3 regions of the Leuconostoc gasicomitatum LMG 18811 genome follow, and region 1 is predicted to be linked to each of the others. Evidence: predicted binding sites of a transcription regulator. Region 1 holds the regulator's gene; each other region holds the start of a gene.
The links. The regulator HrcA, encoded in region 1, represses chaperone genes, less so after heat shock. The targets are predictions, from matches to a motif close to TTAGCACTCNNNNNNNNNGAGTGCTAA.
Positions count from the first base shown of each region.

Region 1 (6,600 bases):
ATGCGACGATTGACAGCGCACATTAATCAACTGCGTGGAAAATAAGTAAGAGGCAATTTATGAACTGGTGGCAAAATGTATTTAATCAGAAAAATAAGTATAATCGTGTTAAAACGACCGGACAGATGAATGCAGTTCATGTTGCCCGTAAGTCAAAATTTCCTGTTGTAGTTGCCCCTGTCACAGGACAACTACAAAAAATTGATGGTGATAATGAGCAAAACCATAGTAAAAATGGCTTTATGATGTTACCAGACGGGAATAATATTATGTCTCCGGTATCAGGCATTGTAACAGCCTCAGATGAGCATACTGTTATCATTAAAAGTGTGAATCATGATAAAGTGACAGTTCAAGTTCAAGCACGCAATGAGATGCTGCAAGGAACACGTTTAGCAACTTATGGGACAGGCCAACAGCTTCATGCGGGTGATTTGATTGGAACTGCGCATGCAATGGACCAAAACGATGTTCGTGTCTATGTATTTTTTGAAGATAGCGTCGTGCCATATGTAAATTATGGCGCTGTGTATGCTGGGCAAAGTATTTGGCAGTATCAAGAGGATGAAGATGCAACATAATAATAACGTCGATGGTCTTATTGTTGTTAATAAACCACGTGGTGTGACATCGTTTGACGTCGTTGCCAAGGTTCGTCGTGCAATTGGTCAAAAAAAGGTAGGGCATGCGGGTACGTTAGACCCAAATGTTGACGGCGTTCTCGTAGTGGCTCTGGGTAAAGCTACAAAACTAATAGATGAACTGCAAACAAGGCCTAAACAGTATGTTGGTAGTATCACATTAGGCTTTGCAACAGAAACAGAAGATTTAGATGGTGAGGTAATATCAAAAGTTGATATTGATGTGCCGTTTACTGATGCTGCAATTGATACTGCTATAGCTAATTTAAATGGCGCTATAAAACAAGTGCCGCCTATGTTTTCAGCTGTTAAAGTTGGTGGTAAACGACTTTATGAATATGCGAGAGCAGGAGAAGATGTAACAAGACCAATTCGAGAAGCGTTAATTTATGATTACAAACGTATTGGTGCCACGATTTATGAAAATAAGCAACAACATTTTGATTTTGAGGCAACTGTTTCCAAGGGAACTTATATTCGAACTTTAGCAGTGGATACTGGTTTGCAGCTTGGTGTTCCTGCGACAATGAGCAGTCTGACACGCACAATGGGCAGTGGTATAACAATCGCGCATGCTGCGAATTTAGATGACATTGCTACCATTGCACAATCAGAATTATTAAAACTAATCATACCAATAAAGGATGTACTGACGTGGCCGACAAAAGCGCTATCAGATGATGAATGGTTTGCTGTTAAAAATGGTCAAAAGATAGCAACGTGGCCTGCAAGTGATACTTATTTGCAACTCACCTATCATGATGATGTTAAAGCGGTGTATGCTTATAATAAAGAAGATAACGTCTGGCAATCGCGCTACGTGTTTACGAATGAATAATAATGATTAAAGTAATTAAATTGCATTATCCAATCTTAAAGAAAATAATACCAGACCCAACACCACAGGTTGTTGCCATGGGTTTTTTTGATGGTGTACATTTGGGGCATCAAGCCGTTATTAAGCAGGCTAAACTTGAAGCTGATAAACAAGGTGTACCTCTTGCAGTGCTAACCTATGATCCGCAACCAATTGTTGTATTTGAAATGCTGACACAGCCTTTACGTTACTTAACATCAATTAATCAAAAAGCAGCATTATTAGCTGACCTTGGCGTTAATACAATGTATGTCATGCAATTCACTTCACAATTGGCGAAATTGGCACCACAAGAATTTGTTAATCAAGTTATTATGCGTTTAAATCCAGTAACCGTGGTGGGCGGATTTGATCATGTATATGGCGGAGATGTTAGTATAGCAGATATGGATCATTTACCTCAATATGCAAAGAAACGTTTTAATGTTGTATCAGTTTCAGAATTGGATGTTAATAACCAAAAAATTGGTTCGTCGTCTATCCGAAAGGCACTAGAACTAGGCAGCATGAATATTGTGAATAGCCAACTTGGGCGTATTCATCAGACAACTGGTTTAGTAATACATGGTGAAGCACGTGGTCGTGAACTAGGCTTCCCAACAGTTAACATTAAGACACCAGAATTAGAATGGCTGCCCACTATTGGAATTTATGCAGTTAAAATAATGATTGGTGATGATTGGCACTTAGGAATGGCTAGTATAGGTCGCAATATCACATTTGGCGACGCGCGGCCAATTACTGTTGAAATAAATATATTAGATTTTAATCAGCAGGTATATGGCGAAAATGTCACGGTTAATTGGTATAATTATCTTCGAGGTGAAGTAAAGTTTACGAATATACCAGAATTAGTAACGCAACTAAAAAAAGATGAAATTGCTACGAGACAATATTTTGATGCACTTAACTAATGTTAAGTGTGTTTTTTTTAGCACTCTTAAAAAAGAGTGCTAAAAAGCTTGCAATATTTTTGAAAAGGTGTATTATTATAGATGTTAGCAGTGAGTGTTATTGAGTGCTAAAATGGAGGTGGTGGCATGCTAACAGAACGACAAAAATTAATTTTAAGTGCCATCATTTACGAATACACACAAACAGCGCATGCGGTCGGTTCAAAGAGTCTTCAGGAACAACTTAATATTAAAGTGAGTTCTGCTACAATTCGTAACGAAATGGCGGCTTTAGAATCAGCAGCATTGATTAAAAAATTACATACATCTGCTGGACGCGTACCATCACGAGCTGGATATAGATATTATCTAGATAATTTGATGATGGCACGTGTGGCTACACAACAAGATATTGCTTTGGTCATGCAATCTTTTCGTGGTAATTTTCATGAAATAGATGACTTACTGGATGAGTCAGCCCGAACCTTGTCACAACTTACTGGGGCAACGGTGCTAATTTTAAAACCAGAACGTTTAAATATAGTTGTTTCCGGGTTTCGTTTGGTACCATTAGAAAATCAGCAATTGATTGCGGTATTGGTAACTAATGACGGGAAAGTAACGAGTCAAACATTTAAACTACCTCGAGAATTGGCGGTTTCATCATTAGATAGTATGATTAAATACATCAATGACCAGACTAATGGGAGACCTGTTTTGGAAGTTTTACAGATGATGCAGTCGGATGAACTACCAACACAAATGAGCCGAATGATTAAAACGCCAGCAGCATTCTTACAATTATTTGGGGATGTGTTAGCAAGATCAATTGGCGATAAAGTGCACATTGGTGGCCGGTTAAATGTGTTGGATTTTAGTGATGATGATCAAAACACGAAAAACGTTAAGCAACTATTAGAGTTTCTAACTTCTGCAGCTGATGTTCGTCGAGTCGCCACAACCACAGCACATCATGTCACCATTAAAATTGCTAAAGAAATCGATGAACCATTATTAAAGTCCTTTAGCTTAATTACAAGGGCATTCACTGTACCGAATCAAGGAGATGGCGTCATTGCCTTATTAGGTCCGATTCGTATGAGTTATGCACGTAATGTCTTGTTAATGGATGCATTTGGTGAAGCATTGAGTCAAAAAATGATTGAGTATACATAAATTAGGAGGTCACTTACGTGGCAGATGAAACTGAAAACAAACTAAAAGATGACAAAATAACAGAAGATAGTGATACTACAGCAAGTAATGCTACATCAGTAGAAGAGATGATTGAAGATGAAAATGTTGTGCAGGAAGAAATAGATCCTAAGCAAACTGAGCTTAATGAAGCCTTAGCGCGTGTCTCAAGCTTGGAAGATCAATTACTTCGTTCACAGGCTGAAATCCAAAATATGCAGCAACGACATGCACGTGAAATTCAAAATGTGCATAAGTATGATGGACAAAAATTGGCTAGTGCAGTGTTACCAGCAGTTGATAATTTAGAACGTGCGTTGTTGGTTGAATCTGAAGATGCAGTTGCACAACAAATTAAAACTGGGGTTGAAATGACATTAAAAACGTTGGTGCAAGCTTTAACTGACAATGGTATTTCTGCAACTGGTGAAGTTGGTGAAACATTTGATCCCACAAAACATCAAGCGATTCAAAGTGTTGATTCAGATGATGTCGACTCAGACCAAATTGCATCTGTTTTGCAAAAAGGGTATATACTACAAGATCGTGTGCTACGTCCAGCAATGGTGGCAGTGGCTAAATAATTGCAGTATTATTAATTTTAAATAATGATAATGTTATGGTGATTCAGCACAACGCACTACACCTAAAAAAGACAAAATTAAACTTAAATGTAAAGGAAGAATAAATTCATGTCAAAGATAATCGGTATTGATTTAGGAACTACAAACTCAGCAGTGGCTGTTCTTGAAGGTGGGGAACCAAAAATTATTACAAACCCCGATGGTGGTCGTACAACACCATCAGTTGTTTCATTTAAAAATGGTGAAAACCAAGTTGGAGATGTTGCTAAGCGACAGGCTATAACAAACCCAGATACTATTATTTCAATTAAGTCACATATGGGTGATGCTAATTATAAAGTTAACGTTGATGGCAAGGACTATACACCACAAGAAATTTCAGCAATGATTTTGCAATATATTAAAGGCTATGCTGAAGATTATTTAGGTGAAAAAGTTGATAAAGCTGTTATTACTGTACCAGCATACTTCAATGATGCTCAGCGTCAAGCAACAAAGGATGCTGGTAAGATCGCTGGATTAGAAGTTGAGCGTATTATAAATGAACCAACTGCAGCAGCTTTAGCATATGGCTTAGATAAGCTAGATAAGAATGAAAAGATTTTAGTTTATGATTTGGGTGGTGGTACATTTGATGTATCTATCCTTGAATTAGGCGATGGTGTGTTTGAAGTTTTGTCAACTAATGGTGATACACATCTTGGTGGTGATGACTTTGATAATGCAGTTATTGATTATTTAGCAGCACAATTCAAGTCTGATAATGGTGTCGATTTAAAGTCAGACAAATTAGCGTTGCAACGCTTGAAGGATGCTGCTGAATCAGCAAAAAAGACTTTGTCATCAGCAACTGAAGCACAAATTGATTTGCCATTTATTGCCTCAGGTGAACAAGGCCCATTGCATTTGCAAACGTCATTATCACGTGCTAAGTTTAACGAGATTACAGCTAGTTTGGTAAAGAAAGCTGAACAACCAGTTTTGAACGCTTTGAAAGATGCTGGTTTGTCATTTTCAGATATCGATGAAGTTATTTTAAATGGTGGATCAACTCGTATTCCAGCCGTTCAAGATTCTGTTAAAAAGTTAACTGGTAAGGAACCTAACCATTCAATTAACCCAGATGAGGCAGTTGCTTTAGGCGCTGCTGTTCAAGGTGGTGTGATTACTGGGGATGTGAAAGACGTTGTATTGTTAGATGTAACACCATTGTCACTTGGTATCGAAACAATGGGTGGTGTATTCACAAAGTTAATCGACCGTAACACAACAATTCCAACATCAAAGTCTCAAGTTTTCTCAACCGCTGCTGATAATCAACCAGCTGTAGATATTCATGTGCTACAAGGTGAACGCTCAATGGCTACGGATAACAAGACACTTGGTCGTTTCCAATTGTCAGACATTCCTGCAGCACAACGTGGTGTACCACAAATCGAAGTAACGTTTGATATTGATCGTAATGGTATTGTGTCTGTTTCTGCTAAAGATTTAGGCACACAGAAAGAACAAAAAATCACTATCCAAGCTGCAGGCGGTTTGTCAGATGATGAAATTGAGCAAATGATGAATGATGCTAAGGCTAATGAAGAAGCTGATGCAAAAAAGAAGGAATCAGTTGATACACGTAATGAAGCGGATCAATTGATCTTCTCTACAGAGAAGACTTTGGAAGAAGTTGGCGATAAGTTGGGTGATGACGATAAAAAGGCAACACAAGATGCATTGGAAGCTTTGAAAAAGGCAAAGGAAGATGCAGCAGCTGATGATGCTGATTTAACAGAATTGAAGACTAAGTCTGAAGAATTAGGAAAAGCAGCCCAAGAATTGGCTATGAAGTTGTATCAGCAAGCAGCGCCACAAGAAGGTGCTGAAGGTGAAGCTAAACCAGCTGATGATAATACAGTAGATGGCGATTTCGAAGAAGTTGATCCTGATAAGAAGAAGGACTGATAGCGTTTTATTAATAAATATCAAGCGAACCGCATTCAATTGAGTGCGGTTTGTGTACATAATATTATAAGGAGTGGGTAAGTGAATAATACAGAATTCTATGATCGTCTTGGTGTGGAAAAAAATGCCAGTCAAGATGATATAAAAAAAGCATACCGTAAATTATCTAAAAAATACCATCCAGATTTGAATCATGATGCCGGTGCGGAAGAAAAGTATAAAGAAGTCCAAGAAGCTTTTGAAACTTTAGGGACTGAACAAAAGCGTGCACAGTATGACCAATTCGGACCAGCAGGAGCCAATGGTGGCTTTGGTGGGCAAGGTGGACCTGGTGGTTATCAACAGCAGGGCGGATTTGGTGATTTTTCTGATTTGGGAGATATTTTTAGTCAAATGTTTGGCGGTGGTTTTGATCCAAACCGTCCACGCAAAGGACAAGATTTACAGTATCGTATGCA
Region 1 is NC_014319.1:824,813-831,412, forward strand. Features, by position in the region: gene LEGAS_RS04005 (aminotransferase class I/II-fold pyridoxal phosphate-dependent enzyme) at 1-45, shown strand, start outside; gene LEGAS_RS04010 (PTS sugar transporter subunit IIA) at 60-581, shown strand; gene truB (tRNA pseudouridine(55) synthase TruB) at 571-1,479, shown strand; gene ribF (riboflavin biosynthesis protein RibF) at 1,482-2,432, shown strand; gene hrcA (heat-inducible transcriptional repressor HrcA) at 2,559-3,587, shown strand; gene grpE (nucleotide exchange factor GrpE) at 3,605-4,189, shown strand; gene dnaK (molecular chaperone DnaK) at 4,298-6,142, shown strand; gene LEGAS_RS04040 (DnaJ C-terminal domain-containing protein) at 6,224-6,600, shown strand, end outside.

Region 2 (6,600 bases), 170 kb from region 1:
CGTATAATTTGGAAAAAGATTAAAATCTTGAAAAATCAAACCAACTTTAGCGTCTGTACGTGTCCCATCAACTGGTAAGCGTTCACTATTTAGGGTCACTTCACCGGCATCTGCAGTCTCTAAACCAGCTAATATTTTAATCAAAGTTGTCTTTCCGATACCAGAAGGACCAACAATACTAAGTACCTCACCATCGGAGACAGTTAAATCCAAATCCCTAAAAATAGTATTATTATTATATGTTTTAGTTAATTTTTTAATTTCTAACATTGCTTATCTCCAAATATTTAAACGTTTTTCGGTACGTCGCAATAGTACAGTTACAATCGCCGTCATGATAAGATAAATTAATCCAACGAGCAAATAAGGAATTAATGTCACATCACGGCTGGCAGCGATATTACCTGCCCGTAGAATATCTCCTAACCCAATAACGTATACTAATGACGTATCTTTAACCAGGTTAATGACTTCATTGCCAAAGGATGGTACAACAATTTTAATTACTTGGGGTAGCACAATTTTAAAAAATGTTTGTATTTTTGTAAAACCCAACACCTTGGCCGCATCATATTGGCCACGAGGGACAGATTGCAACCCACCACGGAATATTTCAGCCAAATAGGCCGCATAGTTAATAATAAAAGCAATAATAGCTGCTTCGAATCTTGGAAAAGAAATACCCATCATACCTAATCCATAATAAACAAAAATTAATTGTAGCAATAATGGTGTTCCTCGCATAATCCAAATATACCCATTAATTAGCCAACGAATCGTAAAATATTCAGATTTCATACCAAGGGATACAATGATTCCCAATGGGATAGACCCAATAATTGTGAAAAAGAATACCCCCAATGTCATTTTTAAACCTGACAATAAACTCGGTAATAATTCTAGAAAATAGTTCATCAGTTACTCCTTTTTTAAACGTCATTATTAATTACGTTACTTTCAATTAAAAAAACTCTTGCAAAATGTTTTGCAAGAGGACGCGTCAGCGTGATACCACCTCAGATTTTAATTTTGTTCACACAAAACTACTCTGTCAGTCTTTTATAGCAAACACAAAAACGCCCTCTGAATACAAATGCATTCAGAGGGCGTTTTTACGCGGTGCCACCTCTTATCACACAATCATCACTGATTATGCCTTAATAAGTCAAAAGACTGTATGCGGTAACGGGCAAATCCGATGTGATCTACTTCATTCAATCACACACTCGCAAATGTGTTTCATTTAACATAATCATTTGCTCACATTACCCGCAAACTCTCTGAAGAAAATGTTAAACTACTCTTCTGCTCAACGTTTTTTAATATATTTCTTATTATAGTCTTTTTATTTTTTTTGTCAATATTTATTTTAAAAACTGAAATAATGACCAAGTGGGATAGTAGCAAATTGTGGCTACAATAATATTCAAAATAGCAGTCGGTAACACTTCAAATACGAAAAAAGTGACCAAACTCACATTTGCACTGCCAATGATAAATCCAGCACCATAGGTAACAACGAGATAAACAATTAATCCAATCAAAAATATGGTTATACCGCTCAGCAAACGCTCATCTAGTACTTTGTGCAGCTGTTTCATCACAGCAACTGCTACAATAAATGCCAACGTATACGTACCGAAAATACCTGTGTAGTACATGTCAAATAATATGCCAATGAGTATAACATACAGCCAAAATGGCATATCTTTATCTACCTCAAATTGAATAGCATAAAAGAGCCAAACCAATGTGAGTGTTGGCAGAATGTACCATGGAAAAGCAGTCAAAATACCACCCATACCAGCCATTAATGAGCCATCAACAAACAATAAAAAAAATAAAAGCACCGGATATACAACTCGTAATCGTGTTAACTGCCAAAATGCCATTATTGCGCTCCAATCTGTGATACAGCAACAACTACTGTTGTAACGTTACCCAAATCAGCCGCTGGTTCAATATTAATTTGCTTAGACAACCCATAGTCATCTCGGGTCACACTTGAAACCTTTCCAACATAAAGTCCGGCAGGAATAACACCACCCAATCCCGATGTTTCAACCAAATCTCCAGCTTTAATCTGATTTTCTGATGTGACTTGACTCATTATTAATTGATTTTTTTCACGATTAAAGTCTGTCACAATGCCATTAACATCTCCATTACCACCCTTAATTGTAATCGCAAATCGATTCGCATCTTCACTTGTATCAGATATAAGTGCCACCTTCGAATTAGTTGTATTTACCTCACTTATTCGACCAATAATGCCAGCACCAGACAATACTGGCATCCCCTTTTTAAGACCTGATTTCAGTCCTTTATTGATAACCAACTGAGACTGCCATGTCGTTGGTGACCGACTAATAGTGACCGCGGATACTGTCTTATAATCTGTCAAAGTTGCTTTGAGCTTCAGTTGATTTTTGAGCGTTTTATTTTCTTCTTCTACTGTTTGAAGTCTCACCTTATCTTGTGCAAATTCATCAATTTTTGATTTTAGTTCACGATTTTCTTCAAACGTATCTAATAAATTACCAATGCTATTAGCTGAGCGACCAATAGCTGTAGTTGGTACTGAAATAATACGACTCACACCACCAGCTAAATCATTGCTAAAACGCTGAAAAAAAGGTGGTGTGTTTGTTCGCTTTGCCCACCAATTGGATCCCGCTATCAGCCCCACAATCACAATGAGCGAAATAATAATTGTTACAACAGCGCGCGACGAAAATATTTTACGCATTTTGTATCCCCTTGTTTCAAAAATAAAAGCGTAGCGCAAGCGCTACGCTGGTGTTCAATTTATCTCATTTGCTACTTAACTTTGTCGCATCACGTCAATAGACTTCAATGCTTCACCTGTACCAATTGCCACAGCATCAAGCGGTTCATTAGCAATTAAGACTGGCACCTTTGTCGCTTCTTGAATTATTTTATCCATATCACGCAGCATTGCACCACCACCAGTTAATACCATACCATGGTCAATAACATCTGCAGCTAGTTCAGGTTGTGTAGATTCTAGGGTTTCACGAATTGCAGCGACAATTTCTTGAACCGGCTCTTGAATTGATGTTGCAACATCTTCAGCTGTGACATCAATTGTTTTTGGTAAACCAGTCAACAAGTCTCGTCCACGTACTGATGCATTAGGTAATGTTCTTGCTAATTCTAACGAAGCTGCACCAATTTCAATTTTCAAGCGTTCTGCTGTTGGTTCGCCAATAGTCACATTATATTTATTACGTACGAAATTAGCAATTGCTTCATCGAGTTTATCTCCGGCTATCCGAATTGAGCGACTCGACACAATGCCGCCTAACGAAATAGTGGCAACGTCAGTTGTTCCACCACCCATATCCACAACCATAGAACCTGTTGGATCCATAACGGGTAATCCTGCACCAACGGCAGCAGCAAAAGGTTCTTCAATAACATACGCATCACGAGCACCTGCAACACGAGCAGCATCAATAACAGCGCGCCGCTCTACAGCTGTTACACCTGAAGGCACACCAATAGTAACATATGGCTTACCAATACGACCACCTAACGCTTTTTGTAAATAGTAACGAATCATTGCTACTGTCGTATCATAATCTGCAATGACACCATCACGCATCGGCCGAATAGCCGCAATGCTAGCTGGTGTTCTGCCAAGCATATCTTTTGCTTCTGAACCCACAGCAACTACTTCGTTTGTTTGTGTATTTCGCGCAACAACAGACGGTTCACGCAAAACAATACCACGTCCTTCAATATATACATATGTGTTGGCCGTACCAAGATCGATACCGACGTTTCGTTGTCCAAATGAAAATGCCACTATGCTGCCCCTTTTGTGCTTTCTATTATCAAAAAATGCGCACACCTTATTTTATGCTTAACTTATAATATTGTAGCATAAAAAAGCGTTTAACTGCCGATTAATTTGCACGGACATATTTAATATTACCTTGTTTTCCCGCGACGCCTCGAATACGGTTTTGAGATGTGAAATCTCGCCAAATTTTTTGAAATGCCGGAAATGTTGCTGGTGTGATAACAATTTCATCAATTTCACCATCACGTAAGTCGATTAATAATTGTTCATAATCCATTTAGTCACCTCACAATATAGTATACAATATTTTCTTTTAGCACTCAAAACAAAAGAGTGCTAATTTTAATTGTAATTTAATATTAAGGTGTTATACTAAGACTATATTATAGAAAGGAAACGTGTGAAATCACTGACAAACGATTTGTTGACTTAGTGCAATATCTCACACGACTTAATATTATGGCATCACAAGACCCATTTGGATTTGGCAATATTAATTTTGATGAAATGATGCGTGCAATGAACGAACAAATGCAGTCGGCACAACCTGATAATCAAGCTAATATTAACCAACAACAGAATAAAAAAGATAAAACTAAAAAAAGACCTACTTTACTAGAAGAATATGGTATTAACCTCACACAACAAGCACGTGATGGTAAGCTTGATCCAGTAATTGGCCGTGATTTAGAAGTCGCTCGTACAATTGAAATACTTAACCGTCGAACTAAAAACAACCCTGTTCTCATTGGTGAACCTGGTGTAGGTAAAACAGCAGTAGTTGAAGGTTTAGCGCAGGCAATTGTTGAAAACAAAGTACCTGAGAAATTACGTTCTAAAGACGTCATCCGTTTAGCTATGTCTGCTATGGTACAAGGTACTGCTATGCGTGGACAGTTCGAGGCGCGTATGCGTCAATTAATGAAAGAAGTAGCTGACAACGATGATGTAATTTTGTTCATTGATGAAGTTCACGAGATTATGGGCGCTGGTAATGCCGAAGGCGGTATGGATGCCGGTAATATCTTAAAGCCAGCCTTAGCTCGTGGCGAATTCCAACTTATTGGTGCCACGACCTTAAATGAATATCGTAAAATAGAAAAAGATGGCGCAATCGCACGACGTTTTCAACCTGTTCAAATTGAAGAACCATCAAAAGAGGCTACAATCCAAATATTGAAAGGTATTCAACAACGTTATGAGGCCTATCATCATGTCACTTTTACCGATGATGCCATAACCGCTGCTGTTGAATTATCAGATCGTTATGTCCCTGAACGGTTTTTACCGGATAAGGCAATTGATTTAATCGATGAAGCAGGCTCTCGTAAAAATTTGACCATGACAATTGCCGATCCAAAATCAATTCAAACAAAAATAGATGCTGCCGATCAATTAAAGCAAGATGCAATTGACAAAGAAGATTTTGAAAAAGCAAGCTACTGGCGTGATCAAACCAATCAGCTCGAATCTCAAAAAGCTCAAGTTGAAGCGCACCCAGAGATGTTCAAACCACAATCTGTGACTGAAAAAGATATTCTTCAAATTATTGAAGATAAAACAGATATACCAGTTGGCGATTTAAAAGATAATGAGGCTAATCAATTACAAGAACTAGATAATCAATTGGCGCAACATGTTGTCGGACAAGACATTGCCGTTCAGACAGTTGCCAAAGCCATTCGTCGTAATCGTATTGGTTTAACAAAATCAGGTCGTCCAATTGGGTCATTCTTATTCGTTGGCCCCACTGGTGTCGGCAAGACTGAATTAGCTAAGCAACTAGCAAAAGAAATGTTTGGCAGTAAAGATGCCTTAATTCGTTTCGATATGTCTGAATATATGGAAAAACACGCTGTTTCTAAAATGATCGGTGCCCCAGCTGGCTATGTTGGTTATGAAGAAGCTGGTCAACTAACTGAACAAGTACGACGTCATCCTTATTCACTCGTTTTAATTGATGAAGTTGAAAAAGCGCATCCTGATGTGATGAATATGTTCTTACAAATTTTAGATGATGGTCGCTTGACTGATGCACAAGGCCATGTTGTCAGCTTCAAAGATACTGTTATTATTATGACTTCAAATGCTGGTTCAACTGATACTGGTAACGTTCCAATGGGATTTAATCAGCTAGACGCACAAAACAAATTATTACAACGTTTAGAAAATTATTTCCGACCCGAATTTTTAAATCGTTTTGACGACATTATTGAATTTGAACAATTATCAAAAGCAAATCTCTTGGCAATCGTTGATCTCATGTTATCAGACATGAACAATAATTTAGCTGATAATAACTTACATGTTAGTGTGAGTGACGCAGCAAAGTTAAAATTAGTAGCACTTGGCTATAATCCAACTCTTGGCGCGCGACCTCTACGTCGTGTTTTACAAGATAAAATTGCAGACCACTTAGCTGATTATTATCTAGCACACCCTGACGTAACTGATTTATATGCAGATATTGATGCCGATACAGATGATATCATTATTTCTAAAACAGAGTACATTAAGGCTTAAACGTAGCTTTGAAATAACAATAACTTAATTTTTTATGCGGCGACCCACCAATACGCCATTGGTGGGTTGCCTTTTAATTTAACCAACAAACATATAGCATTATAGTATAATAATTACTAATGAGGTGATCTACTAATGAACGAAGTTTTAAAAGAACAATTTTTAATTGACAAATTATCTGATGACCAACAAAGTGTCATTGCTGATATGAATACCTATATTAATGATAGTATTGTAAGAAAACAACA
Region 2 is NC_014319.1:651,194-657,793, reverse strand. Features, by position in the region: gene LEGAS_RS03225 (amino acid ABC transporter ATP-binding protein) at 1-270, opposite strand, end outside; gene LEGAS_RS03220 (amino acid ABC transporter permease) at 274-915, opposite strand; T-box leader at 1,100-1,322, opposite strand; gene mreD (rod shape-determining protein MreD) at 1,365-1,892, opposite strand; gene mreC (rod shape-determining protein MreC) at 1,892-2,749, opposite strand; gene LEGAS_RS03205 (rod shape-determining protein) at 2,825-3,832, opposite strand; gene LEGAS_RS10035 (hypothetical protein) at 3,933-4,106, opposite strand; gene LEGAS_RS03200 (ATP-dependent Clp protease ATP-binding subunit) at 4,289-6,352, shown strand; gene LEGAS_RS03195 (DUF2075 domain-containing protein) at 6,488-6,600, shown strand, end outside.
Region 2: a site for HrcA is predicted at 4,143-4,169, ahead of LEGAS_RS03200 (ATP-dependent Clp protease ATP-binding subunit). Genes of this name have one in related genera too.

Region 3 (6,600 bases), 410 kb from region 1:
CGTTATATTGTATTTATATGAAAAAGGAGCTCATAATGTCTTCAGAAATAACAAAACAACAACTCACTGAATTTAAACAATCAGCACAATCACCGTTAACGACAATCGCTCGTCGTGCTACCACAAAAAACGGGATTCACAATGCAAGTTTTAATCAAGAAATTGTTAATGCAAATGTACCGACTTTTTCAATTGATTTGAACACAGGTAAAGTAGCTAATCAGAAAAAATCTGGCCGTTGCTGGATGTTTGCCGCACTTAATACGATGCGTCATGATATTAAAGATTTATTTCATTTAGATGGTGATTTTCAATTGTCTCAAAGCTACACTTTTTTTTGGGATAAATTTGAAAAGGCGAATTACTTTTACGAAAATGTGCTAAACACTGCTAATTCTCCTCTTGACTCACGCCAAGTTTCTTTTTTAATGGCAACGCCACAACAAGATGGTGGTCAGTGGGATATGATTGTCTCACTAATCGAAAAATACGGTGTCGTACCTCAATCTGTTTACCCAGAGTCAGCGGCATCATCAGATTCTCATGAGTTTAACATAACATTTAACACTTTATTACGCCATGATGCGATTATCTTACGTGACCTTGTGTCTCAAAAATCATCACAGCATGATATAGACAGCACTCGTAAAAATATGTTATCTCATATTTATCGTGTCCTATCGATTACATTTGGTGAACCACCAGTCACTTTTGATTTTGAATACCGTGATACTGAAAAGCAATTTCAAATTGAACGACAGTTAACACCACAAACTTACTTTGAAAAATTTGTTAACTGGGACTTGTCAGAATATATATCAATTATTAACGCGCCAACCGCAGATAAGCCTTTCAATGCAACGTACAATGTTGACATGTTAGGTAATGTTATTGGTGGACGTCAAGTGAAACATTTAAATGTGCCTATTGAAACAATGAAATCATTTGCTATCGCGCAACTAAAAGATGGCAAATCCGTCTGGTTCGGTGTTGACATGGGTCCACAAGTCGATCGTGCAAACGGTCTCATGGCTGACGGTATTTTTGCCACAGATGACTTATTCCAAGTTCATTCAGATATGACAAAAGCACAACGTTTAGCCTATGGTGATAGCTTAATGACACATGCCATGGTTTTGACGGGTGTTGATTTGGATGAGAACGGTCACCCAATAAAATGGCAAGTTGAAAACTCATGGGGTGAAGAAGCTGGTAAAAATGGTTACTTCACAATGTCAGATGAATGGATGAGCGAATACGCCTATCAAGTTGTTGTCAAAAAAGAATATCTTGGTCCAGAATTAGTCAATATCTACGATAATGCCACACCAAAACTATTAGCACCATGGGATCCCATGGGTGCCTTAGCATAAATAATTCTGTGGTTATAACATGTCAGGGTTAAAGTTAGCATCAATCATTGCATCAGGTGCTAACTTTTTTAGTGTCTTTAAACTCATTTCCAGCGTACTTTTTCCACTTGTAATGAACGGTTTAATATGTTTACCTGATAAATCATTTGCCATTAAAAATCCTTGCATCGCTAAAGACATATCCCCTCCCCACATAGGATAACCTAAATAGATCACATCGTCGTCTATATCAATTTTATGAGCAGTTGGGATAACACCCTTTGCTTTTTCTCTTGTAAACCGCGCCAAAACAAGGGGGTTACTTTTATATGGTTTATCAAGTTGTATTTCGTAAAGCTCATCTTCAGTTTTTTTGGCAATTTCTAGCGCTACTTTTTTAGTATGCCCAGTTAAAGAATAATAAATAATCATCATTTCTCCCGTAAATATCTTATAGTAAAGTCATTGATAGTATTATAGTTTATTGTGAAAATAATATCAAATTTAATATATGGCATAATCTGCTATATACAAAAAACGGGTGCTACGTATCATAACCTAGCACCCGTTTTTAAAATATTTATAATTAATGACAACAATAAAACTAAAATTAAATTACATCATACCTGGCATACCACCTTGTGGCATGGCTGGTACAGAATCATCACTTGGTAACTCAGCTACAACGGCTTCTGTTGTTAGCAACAAAGCTGACACTGATGCAGCATTTTGCAAAGCTGAACGCGTTACTTTAGTTGGATCAACAATACCAGCTGCAATCATATCTACCCATTCGTTTGTTGCGGCATTGTAACCAAAGCCTTCAACTTGTTCTTTCAACTTATTAACAATCACTGATCCTTCAAAACCAGCATTTTCAACAATTTGACGAACTGGCGCTTCTAAGGCCTTAATAACAGTATTAATACCAGTTTGAACATCACCTTCTTCTGACAAAGCAGTCACAGCTGAAATAGCGTTAACTAGCGCTGTACCACCACCAGAAACGAAACCTTCTTCAACAGCGGCACGTGTGGCATTCAAAGCATCTTCAATACGATACTTGCGTTCTTTTAATTCAGTTTCAGTTGCAGCACCCACGTTGATAACCGCAACACCACCAGCCAACTTTGCCAAACGTTCTTGTAACTTTTCACGATCAAAGTCAGAAGTTGTTTCAGCAATTTGTTGCTTGATAATGTCTACACGTGTGGCAACCGCATTTTTGTCACCCGAACCTTCAACAATTGTTGTGTTATCCTTTGAAACATTAACCTTACTTGCTTGTCCAAGTTGATCAATAGTAACATCTTTCAAGTTCAAACCAAGATCTTCAGTAATGACAGTACCACCAGTCAAAACTGCGATATCTTCTAATTGGGCTTTACGACGATCACCAAAGCCTGGCGCCTTAACTGCAACAACGCTGAATGTGCCACGCATCTTGTTCAAAACGAGTGTTGGCAAAGCCTCACCAGTAATATCATCAGCAATAATCAACAATGCACGGCCTTGTTCAACAACACTCTGCAATACTGGCAAAACATCTTGAATATTGCTAATCTTTTTATCTGTGATCAAGATATATGGGTTATCCAAGTTGGCTTCCATTTTATCGTTATCGGTCACCATGTACTGTGACATATAACCACGATCAAATTGCATACCCTCAACAACATCTAAGGTTGTTTCGATACCCTTTGATTCTTCGATTGTGATCACACCATCATTGCCAACTTTATCCATGGCTTCAGCAATCAATTCGCCAACTTCTTCATTAGAAGCAGAAATTGATGCAATTTGTGCAATTTCTGCTTTTGTGCTAACCGTATGTGACATTTCATGCAACTTTTTAACAGCTGCAGCAGTAGCCTTTTCAATTCCGGTACGTATGCCAACTGGATTAGCGCCAGCAGTCACGTTCTTTAAACCTTCAGCCACAATTGCTTGTGTTAAAACAGTAGCCGTTGTTGTGCCGTCACCAGCAATATCATTTGTTTTTGAAGCAACTTCAGCCACCAGCTTTGCACCCATATTTTCAAAGTGATCTTCAAGTTCGATCGCTTTGGCAATTGTGACACCATCATTTGTAATGGTTGGTGCGCCATATGACTGTTCCAAAACAACATTACGTCCCTTAGGCCCAATTGTCGTCTTAACTGTGTCAGCTAGCTTATCAACGCCAGCCTTCATCTTTGAACGTGCATCTTCTGAAAACTTTAATTCTTTAGCCATTATTAAAATACCTCTTTAGAATTTTTTATTTAATACTAATTTTTGACGTCGATTATTTGTGTTATTTATTCTACAATTGCAACAATATCTTTTTCATGGAGTGCGAGGTAATCTGTACCCTCAAAGGATACTTCTTGTCCTGCATACTTGTCAAACAATACTTCGTCGTTAATTTTAACTGCTAATTCACGAACAGACCCATCATTTAATACATATCCTGTGCCTGCAGCAACAATCTTACCAGTTACTGGCTTATCCTTAGCATTATTTGCTAACACAATGCCACCAACCGTTTGTTCTGCAGCTTCTGTTACTTCAATAATCACGCGATCACCTAATGGCTTTAACATGAGAAAACACCTCCGATTTTTAGTTTTAGCACTCTTTTTAATTGAGTGCTAAATACAACTTTAAGTATATCACTTTGGCATTTATTGTCAATAAAAAGCGTCTCAAATTGGTTAGGTTTTATCTCACTAATTTGAAGCGCTTTTTATCACATTTATAGTGATACTTTTAATTACACAAATGTCCCACCATGTGCTTCGCTTATGTCATATGCAATTATGAACGCTTGCGGATCTACTGCATGCAGGCCGCGCACTAAATGATTATATTCATGGTTATCTAAGATAACCATCAACATTTCACGCGCATCGCCTGTATAGCCACCATGTACACCCATCACCGTATAACTAGTTTCATTTTCAGTTAAATAGACTTTCACATCTTCGATGCGTGCATTACTCGTAATATAAATCATCTTGCGACGATCTAATCCTGTTTCTATGTAGTTCATTACGGCTGCTGTAATGATCAAAGAAAACATTGCCAATATTAATGCCCCGAGTCCCTCTGTTAATAAGTTGCCAAGAGACACAACGGTATCAATAACTAATAGTGATAATGCCGGCGCAATTCTAAAGTATTTTTTTAAAATCATAGGTGGCACGGCTGTTCCACCACTAGAAGCATCAACACGATAAAGCATTGCAACGCCTATGGCAAAAATGGTCCCACCAACTAATACTGCAAAAGTCCGATCTGTCAATATTTGAAAACTTGGTGTTAATTTTAATAATATTGGTAATACTAAACTACCAAACGTAATACGAGCAGTTGTGCCACGATCTAAAAAGATCGCCGCCAAGATAATCATCAGTAAATTGACAACCAAAACTGTGATTGCTCTGTCAAAACCAACTAACTCATACATCAAGATGGCAAAACCTGTCGCACCGCCTGCAGCAACTTTCGCTGGTACATAGAAAAAATTAATACTCACCGCGACAATTTCTAAGGCAATAACAATTGTTAAATAACGTACAACTTGAAATTTCTGCAATAATTTCATTAAACGCCCTTCTTGTTTTTCTTCTTAAACATCATCGATAATCGCTTTAGAACTGTTGGATTTTTTAGTATTTTATCATTTCCAATATGCCCACGTGCTGTTTTTAATAATCGACCAGATTCTGCTGACGAAAAATCAAACTTGCCTTTATCAGTTTCTATTCGAAAACGCCGACTCACTTTATTATTTGAAGATACACTGGTGTACACGGCTGTGATGTTATCCCAGGGAATTTGAATAAAATCATCAACATTATTGTCATTGAAAAATTCAAAAGCTTTGTCACCAATTAAGAACTTACCATATTGTGCGCCAATACCCAAAAAGGAGATGCCTTGCGCAGTGATTTCTACCTTTTTATTCAGAGATTGTACCATTTATTTGTCCCCCTTTTTTCTATGCTTGTTTGTATCATGACAACAATTATTTAAACAAGCAATATGTACAAAGGCGCTCGTCAAATTGGCGAGCGCACTTTATTAATTCAATTATTAAATTACATAATGTGAAGTACACGCATCAAGATACCAAAGATAAAGATGCCTATAATCATAACAATTGGTGAAACTTTTTTCTTAAGCAACCACATAGCCAAGAATGTTAACAACAAGCCCATCAATCCAGGAATCAAGCTATCTAAGTTAGCTTGCAACGTATTGGGTGCCATCTTTGTCAGAGACAATCCAGAAGCTTGATCGGCCAATATTTGTTGTAATTTACCACCAGTAACTGAACCATTAGGGAAGTTAATGTAAGCACCTTCGGCTAGTTTCTTAGCTGGCAATGAAACAGCAAATTTAATCGAAACCCAACGTTCCACTAAGACTGCTAGGATAAACATACCAAGAATTGACGCTCCCTTAGTAATATCCTTCAACAAGCCACCTGAAAGATCCTGTGTAATAGCAGATCCAGCGCGGTAACCAAATTCTTGTGTATACCAGATAAATGACATACGGATCAGGTTCCACAAAACAAAGAACAAGATTGGACCCAATATGTTTCCTGAAAGTGCTAATGAAGCACCCAGTGCCCCTAATATAGGACGAACGGTGAACCAGAAGACTGGATCGCCAATACCGGCCAAAGGACCCATCATACCAATTTTAACACCTTGAATCGCAGTATCATCAATTGCAGCACCGTTGGCACGTTCTTCTTCCAAAGCCAACGTCACACCAATAATAGGTGAAGCAACATATGGATGAGTATTAAAGAATTCCAAGTGTCGCTTCAAAGCGGCTGTACGGTCTTCTTTTGTTGTGTATAACTTTTTAATAGCTGGAATTAAAGTATACGCCCAGCCGACGTTTTGCATACGTTCGTAGTTCCATGAACCCTGTAAAAATTGTGAACGCCATGCGACAGACAAACGATCATTACGTGTTAGTTCAATCTTTTCAGTCATCGTATCGCTCCCTTCTAATACTGGTTCAAAATGTCGCCAACCGGATCACCCGAATTACCGCCATTTGAACCACCGCCATTATTGCCACCCATCTTTGATAGATTGATGTAAATCAAAGCAAGTGAAACACCAATGGCACCAAGAGCAATTAATGTTAACTGACTAACAGCAGCCAAGGCAAAGCCAATAGCAAAGAATGGCCATACTTCACGTGTTGCCATCATATTAATAACCATTGCATAACCAACCGC
Region 3 is NC_014319.1:417,043-423,642, reverse strand. Features, by position in the region: gene LEGAS_RS02105 (C1 family peptidase) at 36-1,373, shown strand; gene LEGAS_RS02100 (flavodoxin) at 1,386-1,784, opposite strand; gene groL (chaperonin GroEL) at 1,968-3,587, opposite strand; gene groES (co-chaperone GroES) at 3,653-3,937, opposite strand; gene LEGAS_RS02085 (YitT family protein) at 4,108-4,941, opposite strand; gene LEGAS_RS02080 (DUF956 family protein) at 4,941-5,318, opposite strand; gene LEGAS_RS02075 (PTS system mannose/fructose/sorbose family transporter subunit IID) at 5,438-6,349, opposite strand; gene LEGAS_RS02070 (PTS mannose/fructose/sorbose transporter subunit IIC) at 6,364-6,600, opposite strand, start outside.
Region 3: a site for HrcA is predicted at 3,963-3,989, ahead of groES (co-chaperone GroES). Genes of this name have one in related genera too.